Regions from separate parts of the Nostoc sp. DSM 114160 genome, predicted to be linked through region 4. Evidence: predicted binding sites of a transcription regulator. Region 4 holds the regulator's gene; each other region holds the start of a gene.

Region 1 (3,142 bases), on a different contig from region 4:
GATGGTATAGGAAAAGAAGATCCTCTTTCAACTGGCTACACGGATTACGGCAGTTTGGGGCAGTACTTTATCAGTGGTACTCTAAACTTTCCTAATATCCAGCGCTGGGCAACAGGCCAAGGCGGGTTTTGGGATACTCAAAAATGGCTAGTCGGCGATTTTAACGCAGATGGGAAAGATGATTTAGTCAACGTCTTTAATGATGGAGGTCTAGCCAGTATCGATACTCACTTATCTAATGGTGGGAGTTTTGATAGCCAGCGTTGGGCAACTGGACAAGGCGGGTTTGGGGATACTCAAAAATGGCTAGTCGGCGATTTTAACGCAGATGGGAAAGATGATTTAGTTAACGTCTTTAATGATGGGGGTCTAGCTAGTATCGATACTCACTTATCTAATGGTGGGAGTTTTGATAGCCAGCGCTGGGCAACTGGACAAGGCGGGTTTTGGGATACTCAAAAATGGCTAGTCGGCGATTTTAACGCAGATGGGAAAGATGATTTAGTCAACGTCTTTAATGATGGGGGTCTAGCCAGTATCGATACTCACTTATCTAATGGTGGGAGTTTTGATAGCCAGCGCTGGGCAACAGGCCAAGGCGGGTTTGGGGATACTCAAAAATGGCTAGTCGGCGATTTTAACGCAGACGGGAGAGATGATTTAGTCAACGTCTTTAATGATGGGGGTCTAGTTAGTATCGATACTCACTTATCTAATGGTGGGAGTTTTGATAGCCAGCGCTGGGCAACTGGACAAGGCGGGTTTTGGGATACTCAAAAATGGCTAGTCGGCGATTTTAACGCAGATGGGAAAGATGATTTAGTCAACGTCTTTAATGATGGGGGTCTAGTTAGTATCGATACTCACTTATCTAATGGTGAGAGTTTTGATAGCCAGCGCTGGGCAACAGGTCAAGGCGGGTTTGGGGATACTCAAAAATGGCTAGTCGGCAATTTTAACGCAGACGGGAGAGATGATTTAGTCAACGTCTTCAATGATGGGGGTCTAGCTAGTATCGATACTTATATTTAGTATTGAGCCAAGACAGGCGTAAAAATCTGTAATCTAATCTAAACATGGGAAGTTTTGCGGTCAAAGTTTTACACTAATTGCGGTGTTTCAAGTTCTGCTAATTATTCGGTCATAATACAGGAGCGTAGGTGCAGCCCGCACTTCTCTACGAGACGCAGACGGGACGGCATAATTCGACTTTGCTTACCAGCCGCTTAGTGACCATCGTAAACATCGCTTCACCAATACCTTTGAGAAATTGTTGAACGAACTTTCGCTTAGTGGAATCAATCTCGTCGCTTGAGTAAGGATGATGAGCTTTTAGCAGAATTGCCAGGAAACCCTCTAAAAAGAAAAAACCCGCCGTAGCGGGTTACACAACAAAACTATGAACAATGAAAACTTGATTTAGCTGGAATACCTCATTTCAGCTTCCAGTTGACGAATTAACTGTTCGTCGCCTTTTGCTCTAGCTATTTCCAAGCGATGCTCTAGGCTTCTTTGAATATTCGCTCTGTGAGTTTCTCGTGATTTGCTCAAACTTTGTAGTCTATTTTGACTCATAGTGATTACCTGCTTTAGTTTTTCCATTTATGTCTTGTATTCTTAACATAGCACACATTTTGTAGCTGTTGCTACAGAAAATATATTTTTTATATATTTTTACCAGAATATGTCTAATAACCAGATAGATCGACAGCCCCTTGTGACTTTACTGAGCGATTTTGGCGATCGCGATGTTTATGTAGGCATAATCAAGGGAGTCATAGCCCAAATCAACCCCAGACTGACGGTGGTAGACTTAACGCACCAAATTCCGCCGCAAGACATCAAAGCAGCCAGGTTTAGCCTGATGAATGCTTATACCCATTTTCCAGTTGGGACAGTGCATCTGGCAGTAGTCGATCCAGGTGTGGGAAGCAAGCGACGAGCGATCGCAGTAGAATTTGCTCAAGGGTTTTTGGTCGGCCCAGATAATGGTATATTCAGCGGGGTACTCAGTCAAAGTCTGGCGATGTCTACGACGGGCTACGCCTACGCAGCCGTCGAACTTACAAATCTTAATTATTGGCGCACTCCTCAACCAAGCAAGACTTTTCACGGTAGGGATATTTTTGCACCAGTAGCAGCTAATCTTGCTAGTGGTGTCCCCCTCAAACAGCTAGGGCAAGAAATCGATCCAGCAAGTTTGGTAAACCTGGATATAGGCAACTGCAAGCAGACAACCACCAGTGTAGTGGGTTGCATTCAATATATTGACCACTTTGGCAACTTGGTGAGTAACATTCCAGCCAGTTACGTGCAAGGCAAAAGTTGGTATGTGCAAGTTGCTGGATTGAGTGTACCAGGCTGTGAAACTTACAGTGAGGTGAAAGTGGGAGAGATAATAGCTTTAGTTGGCAGTCACGGTTGGGTAGAAATTGCCATTAATTGCGGACATGCTCACTCACAATTACAGATTAATTTACAAGATCCGCTAGAAGTCTTGTTTTTTTAAGAAAATCAGACCAGTGAATCTTGCTAAAGTTAAGACAGTGAAAAATTCCCAGGCTGCAAAGTGCCTGTTGGTAATTTGTGGGAAAGTCAAAAAAAGAGGAAAATTCTAGATATAAAAAGGAGCATAGCCAACTACACATCACTTAAAAATAAGCATTTTCATTCACCGTAGGCAGTGCCGATTCGACAAAAATTTCCAGAAAGCAACTGCTAAAATATGTAAGTTTAAAAATGGTGACATGAAGTTCGCCTTATTGCTCATAATAATAAAAGTAACCCTTGAGCAATTTCCTGTTGTACTCTCCTAGAGAATCATAATTATATTCTTAGCTATGACTACACAAACACTCTCTGCACCAGAAGTTTATCAAGGTCAGTTTGGGGAATTTACAATTACTCAGAGCGATCGCACTGGCGTAATTATCTACCGTGCTGGGTTAATGGTAGCAGCACTGAGCTTTGCCATCGGCAGCGCCTTGATTTTACTCAACAATAACCCAACTGTTGTAAATTTACTGACACCTCTATATGCTTGTTTTAGTCTCGCTCTTGGTGTAAGTTTATTTACCATCCATATTTACATGGCATCACTGCACCGAGCATTGCAAGTTTTTTGGGCGATTGGTAGTATCGC
Region 2 (3,142 bases), on a different contig from region 4:
AACTCAGTCTAGCTTTAAAGTTCTTCAGTTGCAGCTTATTGAACACCGACAAAATCAAATCCACTACACTAAGGAATTCACTATCGAGTTGTTCTGGGGTAACGAACAGGTGAGAATCATCTACAGTAAAGCCGCGCACCCGCGTTAAACCGCCCAATTCCCCTGATTGTTCGTAGCGGTAAACAGTGCCAAATTCCGCCAGTCGCATCGGCAATTCCCGATAAGAACGTAACTCACTTTTATATATTTGGATATGGAAGGGGCAGTTCATCGGCTTCATAACGAAGCCTTGTTCCTGTGCAGCAGCTTCTTGATCGTCCGCCATTAAGGGGAACATATCTTCTTTATATTTCTGCCAATGTCCAGAGGTTTTAAATAAATCTACTCTGGCAATATGAGGTGTTACTACAGATAAATAACCCCGTTTTACCTGTTCTTGCTTGAGGAAGTCTTCTAAAGTACTGCGTAACAGAGTGCCTTTGGGTGTCCACAAAGGTAAACCCGGCCCCACTAGATCGGAAAATACAAATAATCCCAGTTCCTTACCCAGTTTTCGGTGATCTCGCCGTAGCGCTTCTTCTTTGCGTCGCTTATATTCAGCGAGTTGTTCTGGACTTTCCCAAGCGGTGGCGTAGATGCGTTGTAATTGGGCTTTAGTTTCATCTCCACGCCAATAAGCGCCAGCAACGCTTTCTAGTTCAATTGCTTTCGGGTTTAATTCACTGGTATTTTCCAAATGAGGCCCTGCACACAAATCCCACCATTCATTCCCCAGGTGGTAAATTGTGATTGGTTCGTTTTTGATATCTGCCAGGATTTCTAGCTTGTAAGGTTCCTTAATTTCCTGAATCCGGCGTTCGGCTTCTTCGCGGCTGACTTCTTCCCGAATTACTGGCAATTTGCGATTGATAATCTTCGCCATTTCTTTCTTGATGGCTTTGAGATCGTTTTCGCTAAATGGTTCTGGACTGTCGAAATCATAGTAAAAACCATTTTCTATCCAAGGGCCGATTGTAACTTGCGCCTTGGGAAACAGCTTTTGTACCGCCATTGCCATAACATGGGAAGCAGTGTGGCGAATCTTTTTTAAGTTCTCCGATTCGCTGGTACGCGGTAAATAGATTTTTTCAACTTGTTCTAACTGTTGTGACTGATTTGATGAATTTGGCGACATTGGCTGCTGAACCGTTGGCGAGGTGATTACAAAAGGTGATTTATCTGAATCTGTAAGCTTATTCAACTATAACGACTTTGGTTAAGTAGTCATTTGTCATTTGTCATTGGTTATTGGTATTCAACTATAACGACTTTGGTTAAGTAGTCATTTGTCATTTGTCACTTGTACTGAGCGTAGTCGTTGGCGCAGCCTCTCGTAGAGAAGTATTTGTCATTTGTCATTGGTTATTGGTGCATACCCCATCCCTTGCAATGCCATGAGCAGTTCAACAAAGCTCACCGTAAACTTACTTTGATGGTGGACAGAAAAACTTTTTCTTGCATCGGAGTAATTCAAACTATGTTACAGAGTGGGCGTGCTTTCTCTTAGACTAATGACTAATAACTAATGACTTTGCGTAGCGGTTTGATTCTGATACCATTTCACAAAATACTTGATACAAATGATTCGTCTTTAATTCTTTCCCCCTGCTTTCTGCCTCCTGCTCCCTGCCGTCTATTTGTATCACTTTTAAAGTGAAACGGTATGAGTCCTGAATTTTGACTCGTGAATTCTTCAATCCAAAAATAAAGATAAATTTTTGATTTGTTACCTGAATGTCAAATTCAGGATTGCCCGCGTAGGCGTAGCCCGTCGTAGACATCGCGAAATTATCTTATGAATTACAACTCGATGTCATATATACCTATAGATGCCTGTCCAAAGGCACTGTACAAACCAGATATCAAGACTATATAATAAATTTTGTGCTCTTTGTTACAAAATTTTACATCAAGAAATTATGAGAGAAATCTAAAAAGTATTAAGAAACGTAAATAACGTTAATATTAGTAAGCAAGTTTGAAATATTCCTCTTATTTATGTCAGACTCAAATTTACCAGGGACTGAGTTGTTGAAAACGGTTTTAGATCCGCTGCTGGAAGATTTTCAGCATTGGTTTACGCGATCGCGCCATTTACTCGAAACTGAGGAACTCTCATTTATGAGTCATCAAGAGCAATCTGACTTGCTCTTGCGGGTTAAGCAAGCCCAGGATGAACTAAATACGGCGAAGATGCTATTTAATGCAACTGATAAACAAGTCGGAATTGATATGGCAACTTTAATGCCTTGGCATGAATTAGTAACAGAATGCTGGAATGTCGCAATGCGCTTTCGTCAAGGACGTGAAGTCTAAGCGCTAAATTTCGGCAGACAACTTAGCGATGTCTCAAGACTTACCAAGAAAGCGTCTACGCAAGATGGTAAATCAGTCGTTAAAAAGATAGTAGAAAATTCTTAACAATTTCTTAACATTAACTGGATTAGCAAAATAATGTATCCTATGCTACCGTAAGTGGAATAACGGTTGACAAATAGCTCCATATAAGTGTAAGCGCCTGAAAAGTGCGTAGAATATTCGTCTTAACTGTGAGTACAGTATCGGCGAAACAAAGCGTTACAAAATAAAGTTTTAAAAATTGCTGTTCTGGAGGAAAATCCAATGTTACATCTGCTTTACATTCTTGCTTTTACAATCCTTGCATTTATAGCTGTTGGCAACTTAATTCGTAACCTGATTATGTTCAGTTTCGATCGGGAGCGTACTTACCCGACGAATTCCTCGCCAATGAATAACCAAGGCAACTATGGTTATTATTCATCAAAAAAACAGTTTGTACCCCATCCAGAGTTATTAGATAGCGCTGGAAATTTAATTAAAGAGCCACTTTTGGTAATGCGTTCGATTAACGTTGAAGATGCGCGTCAACATCTTGATGCACTTTACGAAGCATCCCCAGGACATAAAAGAGATAATTCTGAAGAAGCATAATGTAGAGACGCGATTAATCGCGTCTGTTAAGAGTTTGGGTGTAAATGATTGTTGTTTTTACATCCTTAATTTTTTTTAGTAGAAATTTATTAGTATCCTGAAATTTGAGGCGATCGCATCGTCAGGCTGGTAAGTTAACAGTTTTTAGAAC
Region 3 (3,142 bases), 3.1 Mb from region 4:
AAACTGAGTATCCCGTCTATCGGCTTTCAGATACCGTACTTTATAGTGCAATCAAATTTCTAGAAGACCAAAAGGCAATCACTGGATATTGGAAGAAACTCGAAGGACGGGGGCGCCCCAGGCGGATGTACCAAGTTTCTCCCGAATGGCAAGTTCAAGCTCAGGATTTAGCTTTTCAATGGCTTAACTACATCAACGGGAGGAAAAAGTAACGAATCATTGATAATGAATAAGTCTCCTCCAGTCAAACACTAACAATTAGTTATGGATACTGCTATTTTGCCATCTACCTTCCTGCTAACCTTGTTGTTATCGGTTGGGCTGTTTTTCTTTATTCGTGCCTCGACTAAAGACCGCACAGAAATAGCCCACCTAGTATCTGAGCAAGATGAAGCTGTTTTAATGTCTCAATTAAAAGAGTATTTTCGATCGCGGTCTTACCGAGTGGCAGCGGTAGACCGAGAACAAAATCAGGTAATTTTTGAAGGTAATGTTCGTCCCAGCTGGTTCTTAGCCATATTTCTCACTTTACTGGCAGCGATTGGGATTGTTTGTCTATCTCTGGTTGCATCCCTGCTTTTTCCTAGCCTGAGTACCCTTGTTCTGGCGATGGTACTGCTGTCGCCTTTAAGTGGTCTATTTTATTGGAAAAAATCTGGAAGACTTGAGAAGGTATCGCTCAAAGTAGAAACAACTCAGAGCGAACAAACCTCCTCAAGTAAGATTGCTGTAGTTGCCCATCGAGATGAACTGGGCGAGTTGCAAAGGACTCTACAGCTCAAGCCTGGGAAATAGTTGATTTTTGCGACCATCTCTTAACTATGATATGCAGACTTGTGACCTAACCTACTATGCAGGCAATGGAAAGTAGTCAGGAGAAAATCAAGACTGCTGCTTTGCCAGTTTTCCCCACGACTTTGGTCGTGGGGAAAAAATTTAAATTCATTAACTTAAATTCATTGACAGAGCAAACTTTAACCATCTACGGCATAAGAGCGCAACTTCACTCTTCTTTTTAGAGGCACTTGGCTCTATACCCATTCTCTTCTGCGTCATCAAAGTAGTATCAATCCATGCAATCTAGCGTGGCTTGAAACAGGTTCACTTTCCAACTACCTGGATTAGATTTACTGGCAAATCAGCTACAAACTAAAAAAAAATTAAATTTTGCATAAACTTAGCAATTTTGCCAGTTAATAGTAGTCAGGAGCCACATTCAATGCTCAAGATGACCATCTATGGTTCACCGACTAGCTAAAGCAAGAGGTTCTTGACCTGGTGAAGGTTCCAACACCCTCAAACTAGGAAACAAGAAATGATTTTCCTCTACGTATTGAGCACCAAACAGTCCCTTTTCTGCCCAGAAATAACGATCTGTAGTGTGTTCATTTCGCTTTACAAGTAGCAACGCTGGTGGCAAAATTCCTTCAGCTTGAATGAATCTTCTTGCTGCTGTCACAGGCTTTTCTTCGCCACTTTCGATGCTATATTGAGGCACGTGTTCCAAAATACGCCGTCCTTCCTGACGACGACGACTCTTCCTTTTGCGTCTCCTTGCCAATATACTGTCCTCCTCTTTCAAGCTATAGATTGTAGTGATAGCTACAAAATCCGTCGTCATTATATAGGTTCTAGTTTAGAATATCAATAGTTTTTAACCTTTTAATATAAGAAAGTTAATATCTTTGAAACATAGAGAAAAGCAAATTACCTAAGAATATAATTTCCTAGTACAAACCATCTCTTTTGAAGATTTTAGTTAAGCTTGATGAAATGAGTGAGGTAAAAATTAAGTATCCTCTCTTACATCATGCCTCAAAATCTATAATCTTGAGCAAAAGCTAAAAAATGTTAATGTCTGCCAGTTCTGATTTTCTTGCTCTGTGTCGAGAGCAAATAGCGCTACTAACCCAAGGGCTAGGAGCAACTTTAAGTATTGTGTACTTAACACAAGAATTGGTAGATACTCCTTCTGGCGATGCCAAACTGATTCCTGTGGTGATTTACCCGGAAACAGCATTATTGCTGCCAGGAGAGGAAACTATTGAAGCGACGGCATACAAGCAACTTCAAGTTGGAAATGCATTTATATTACCCAATCATCAAAGAAGGTTATTGACAGCAGGTTCAGAACCTCCAACTTCGTCACGAGAGTCTGAGATACCAGATGCGTCTCAACCCGATCTCAAAGAGGAATACCTACTTAGTGGCAACCAAATTGTTTTACCTTTGATTTATGAGGGTGTGATGATGGGGTTATTAGTGACAGGTAGGAAAGACCGGCTATGGAATGAACACGAACAAAGTCAGATTCAACGGATAGCCCAAACATTAGCGATCGCTTGTATTTTAGATCAGCGGCGAGCATGGTTTGAGCAACAGTTGCGCGAGCAACAAATTCTTCAAGAAAAACAGCGGGATTTGCTAGATAACCTGTTGCATCAGTTTCGTAACCCATTAACGGCGTTACGGACTTTTGGCAAACTGTTATTGAAACGACTACGACCAGCAGATGCTAACCGGGATGTGGCAAATAGTATTGTCAGAGAAAGCGATCGCCTTAAAGAATTACTGCAACAATTTGAACAAGTAATTGACTTGACAGAGGCAGATTTAGCACCACTACATCTACCGGAAGATGGAGTATTTGTAGAAGCAACTATTCAAAAATCCGCTAAACCGCCGCTATTATTGCCGGGAACGGGAGATAAAGCAGTTGACTGCTCCCTAGCAGATATATTAGAACCATTATTAATATCAGCCAAAGCGATCGCCCAAGAGCGAAAGCTAAAACTAATAACTGAAATTCAAGAGAATTCATCCCTAGTACGTGCTAATGTCAAAGCATTACGAGAGGTGTTAACTAATATTATTGATAATGCTTTGAAATACACTCCCAGTGGTGGCAAAATTTTGATTCAAGCAGGGCAAAAAAAAGCTCATTTTCAGGGAATAGTTATTAGTGATAACGGGCCCGGCATTCCACCCCAGGATTTAGAACATCTTGGAGAACGGCATTATCGCGGTGTACAAGCGCAAACAGAAATCCCTGGCACAGGTTTGGGGTTAGCGATCGCTAAACAACTAATAGAGCAAATGCAGGGCGAAATTGAGGTTTTCAGCCCTGCAATCAACTCTAAAT
Region 4 (3,142 bases):
TAGTTTGAATTAACTTGGCGATTGGTTGTTTGCATGGGGAGTGGAAAGAGTTAAAAGTTAAGAGTTATCAGTTAGGAATTAAGAACTATGAGTTATGAGTTATAAATTTTTAACTCTTAACTCCTCACTTCTAACTCCTAACTTTCTTACTCCTAACTTTATCGCGTCACATTCCCATAATTTCATATCCTGCATCTACATAGAGAATTTGTCCGGTAATGCCGCTGGACAAATCACTACACAAGAAAGCCGCAGCGTTGCCTACTTCTAACTGAGTGACGGTGCGTCGTAGAGGAGCTACTTCTTCTACATGATGAATCATATCCAAAATCCCACCCACTGCTGAAGATGCCAAAGTACGGATGGGACCTGCGGAGATGGCATTCACACGAATATTTTGCGGCCCTAGTTCAGCAGCTAGGTAACGCACACTCATTTCTAAACCCGCCTTGGCAATTCCCATAACGTTGTAGTTGGGGATTGCCCTAACACCACCTAAATATGTCAGAGTGACGATGCTACCTCCCTCTGTCATCAAAGGTTTGGCTGCACCACTTAACTGCACCAATGAGTAGGTACTAATTTCTAAGGCGGTGTTGAAGCCAGAACGAGAGGTTTGGCTAAAATCTCCACTTAAATCGTCTTTGCTGGCAAAGGCCAGACAATGGATCAGGATATCTAGCTTTCCCCACTGTTCGCGGATTGTCTCAAAAGTAGATTTAATTTGGTCTTCATCTTGGACATTACAGGGAAGAAATAAGCTGGGGTTGAGAGGTTCTACCAATTCCGCAACTTTTTTCTCCATCTTGCCACGTTCATCCGGCAGGTAGGTAATACCCAGGTTTGCTCCGGCTTTGTGCAGTTGTTGGGCGATGCCCCAAGCGATCGAGCGGTTATTGGCAATACCTGTAACAAGGGCATTTTTTCCAGTCAGATTTAGCATATAAATTGTTAATGCGATCGATCATTAGGAGCATACTAGAATCTGAGGCACGTTTAGTCTTTGTTTTATACAGGATTGACAAAAATGAATATTGCTAAGGGTGTTTGCCGTGACAAAAATCTTGATTTTTTATAAAGATATTCTCAAGATATCTTTATTTGTTCTTCAAAAAACCTTTTAAATATAGTTATTGGAACTACTTATCAACAATTAGTAGCTGAAAGGATCAACAATTATGTATCATTATAAACAAAGAGTTATGAAGAGATTAGTTTGAGTATAGGAAAGTACAGAAAGGTTGACGGTGCTTTATTCATTTTTCGGGTGTATTCTTAGGTAATCAGTTTTTGTTTTTCCGGCATTGGGTAGGGGAAGGGAGATGATCGTGACACAAGATAAAGCCCTAGCAAATGTTTTTCGTCAGATGGCGACCGGGGCGTTTCCGCCAGTTGTGGAAACGTTTGAACGCAATAAAACGATCTTTTTTCCTGGCGATCCTGCCGAACGAGTTTATTTTCTTTTGAAAGGTGCTGTTAAACTTTCCAGGGTGTACGAGGCAGGAGAGGAAATAACGGTAGCGTTGCTGCGGGAAAATAGTGTTTTTGGTGTATTGTCATTGCTGACAGGAAATAAATCGGATCGGTTTTACCATGCGGTTGCATTTACTCCTGTAGAATTACTGTCGGCACCAATTGAACAGGTGGAGGTAGCACTTAAGGAAAATCCAGAATTATCAATGTTAATGCTGCGAGGTCTGTCTTCGCGCATTTTACAGACAGAGATGATGATTGAAACTCTTGCTCACCGAGATATGGGTTCTAGATTGGTGAGTTTTTTGTTAATTCTTTGTCGGGATTTTGGCGTTCCTTGTGCGGATGGGATCACAATTGATCTGAAGTTATCTCATCAAGCGATCGCAGAGGCAATTGGTTCAACTCGTGTTACCGTTACTAGGCTCCTGGGAGATTTGCGTGAGAAAAAAATGATTTCTATCCACAAAAAGAAGATTACTGTGCATAAACCTGTTACCTTAAGTAGGCAGTTCACATAAAAACAATTGGAGAAAGGGGAATCGGCGCGTGTTCTATTTTGAAAAATGACACTAATAGCTAGAGGTAAATCTAAAATTGAATAATTTCAGCTATTGCCAATTCCCACTTCTTTCCAGACAATGCTTAAAAGTAGTAGGCTGTATCTGGAAGGATTTCGGTAGCTAAAGATGACCACCGGATACATCCTCATCGCAGCAATTCTGATTCTGGGAGGCGTAATTGCCACCGTGGGCGATCGCATCGGCACACGAGTTGGCAAAGCCCGCCTCTCACTTTTTAAGCTTCGTCCGAAAAACACTGCTGTACTAGTAACAATTTTTACTGGTGGTTTGATTTCAGCATCAACTCTAGGGATTTTATTCGCTGCCGACGAAGGTTTGCGCAAAGGAGTCTTTGAGTTAGAAGATATTCAAACAGACCTCAGACAGAAGCGGGAACAGCTAAAAACCGCAGAAACGCAGAAAAGTCAGGTAGAGGGTGAGTTAAATCAAGCAAGAATTGCCCAAGCAAAGGCACAACAAGACTTGCAGGCAATTAATCAATCCTTGCAGGCGGCAAACGCCAAACAGAGGGAAACGCAAGCCCAGCTGAACCGCACCATTAGTCAACAAGCCCAAACCCAAACTCAACTCCAACGCACTCAAGGTCAGCTAGATCGAGTTGTAACTCAATATCAAAAAGCCATAGCTGAATTGCAAAGCGTTTACGACCAGAGAAAGGAACTACAGGCGGCAGTTGAACTGTTGAAGACAGAACGTCAAAGACTTTATGCAGAAGCGAAAAAAGCCATTGACGAAGCCAAAACAGCAATTGAAAAACGCGATCGCGAACTTGCTAACCGTCAAGAAGCCATAGAAGCGCGCGATCAAAAAATTGCTCAACTGGATCAACTAATTCAAAAACGTAATCTAGAAGTTGTAGCACGAGAGCAAGTGATTGCCAAACGGGAATCGCGCCTCAAAGAATTGGAAGCACAACAGGAGGAACTAGAACAGGAAGTTGCCAGACTGGAAAAATATTATCAGTCCTACCGCGACTTGCGTTTGGGTAAGCTGGCCTTAGTTCGCGGTCAAGTTCTGTCCGCTGCTGTAATTCGTGTTACTCAACCTGCCGCCGCTCGTCAAGCAGTGGTACAACTTTTACAAGA

Evidence for each region. The regulator NtcA, encoded in region 4, controls nitrogen genes in cyanobacteria. The targets are predictions, from matches to a motif close to TNTGTANNNNNNNNTACANA.
Region 1: NSTCB13_RS34205 (SAM hydrolase/SAM-dependent halogenase family protein) is a predicted target of NtcA. The motif match lies at 1,634-1,653, and genes of this name have one in related genera.
Region 2: NSTCB13_RS19730 (DUF2605 domain-containing protein) is a predicted target of NtcA. The motif match lies at 1,921-1,940, and genes of this name have one in related genera.
Region 3: NSTCB13_RS15515 (DUF3155 domain-containing protein) is a predicted target of NtcA. The motif match lies at 1,590-1,609, and genes of this name have one in related genera.

The regions. Positions count from the first base shown of each region.
Region 1 is NZ_JBPFGO010000004.1:551,343-554,484, reverse strand. It holds gene NSTCB13_RS34215 (hypothetical protein) at 1-1,032, shown strand, start outside; gene pirA (arginine synthesis PII-interacting regulator PirA) at 1,420-1,575, opposite strand; gene NSTCB13_RS34205 (SAM hydrolase/SAM-dependent halogenase family protein) at 1,685-2,509, shown strand; gene NSTCB13_RS34200 (DUF2301 domain-containing membrane protein) at 2,841-3,142, shown strand, end outside.
Region 2 is NZ_JBPFGO010000002.1:626,125-629,266, reverse strand. It holds partial or broken gene thrS (threonine--tRNA ligase) at 1-1,174, opposite strand, end outside; gene NSTCB13_RS19735 (hypothetical protein) at 1,548-1,820, opposite strand; gene NSTCB13_RS19730 (DUF2605 domain-containing protein) at 2,038-2,355, shown strand; gene NSTCB13_RS19725 (DUF2973 domain-containing protein) at 2,662-2,991, shown strand.
Region 3 is NZ_JBPFGO010000001.1:3,504,341-3,507,482, reverse strand. It holds gene NSTCB13_RS15525 (PadR family transcriptional regulator) at 1-212, shown strand, start outside; gene NSTCB13_RS15520 (cofactor assembly of complex C subunit B) at 265-795, shown strand; gene NSTCB13_RS15515 (DUF3155 domain-containing protein) at 1,244-1,561, opposite strand; gene NSTCB13_RS15510 (GAF domain-containing sensor histidine kinase) at 1,849-3,142, shown strand, end outside.
Region 4 is NZ_JBPFGO010000001.1:383,260-386,401, reverse strand. It holds gene hisB (imidazoleglycerol-phosphate dehydratase HisB) at 1-35, opposite strand, end outside; gene fabI (enoyl-ACP reductase FabI) at 167-943, opposite strand; gene ntcA (global nitrogen regulator NtcA) at 1,323-1,994, shown strand; gene NSTCB13_RS01845 (DUF3084 domain-containing protein) at 2,163-3,142, shown strand, end outside.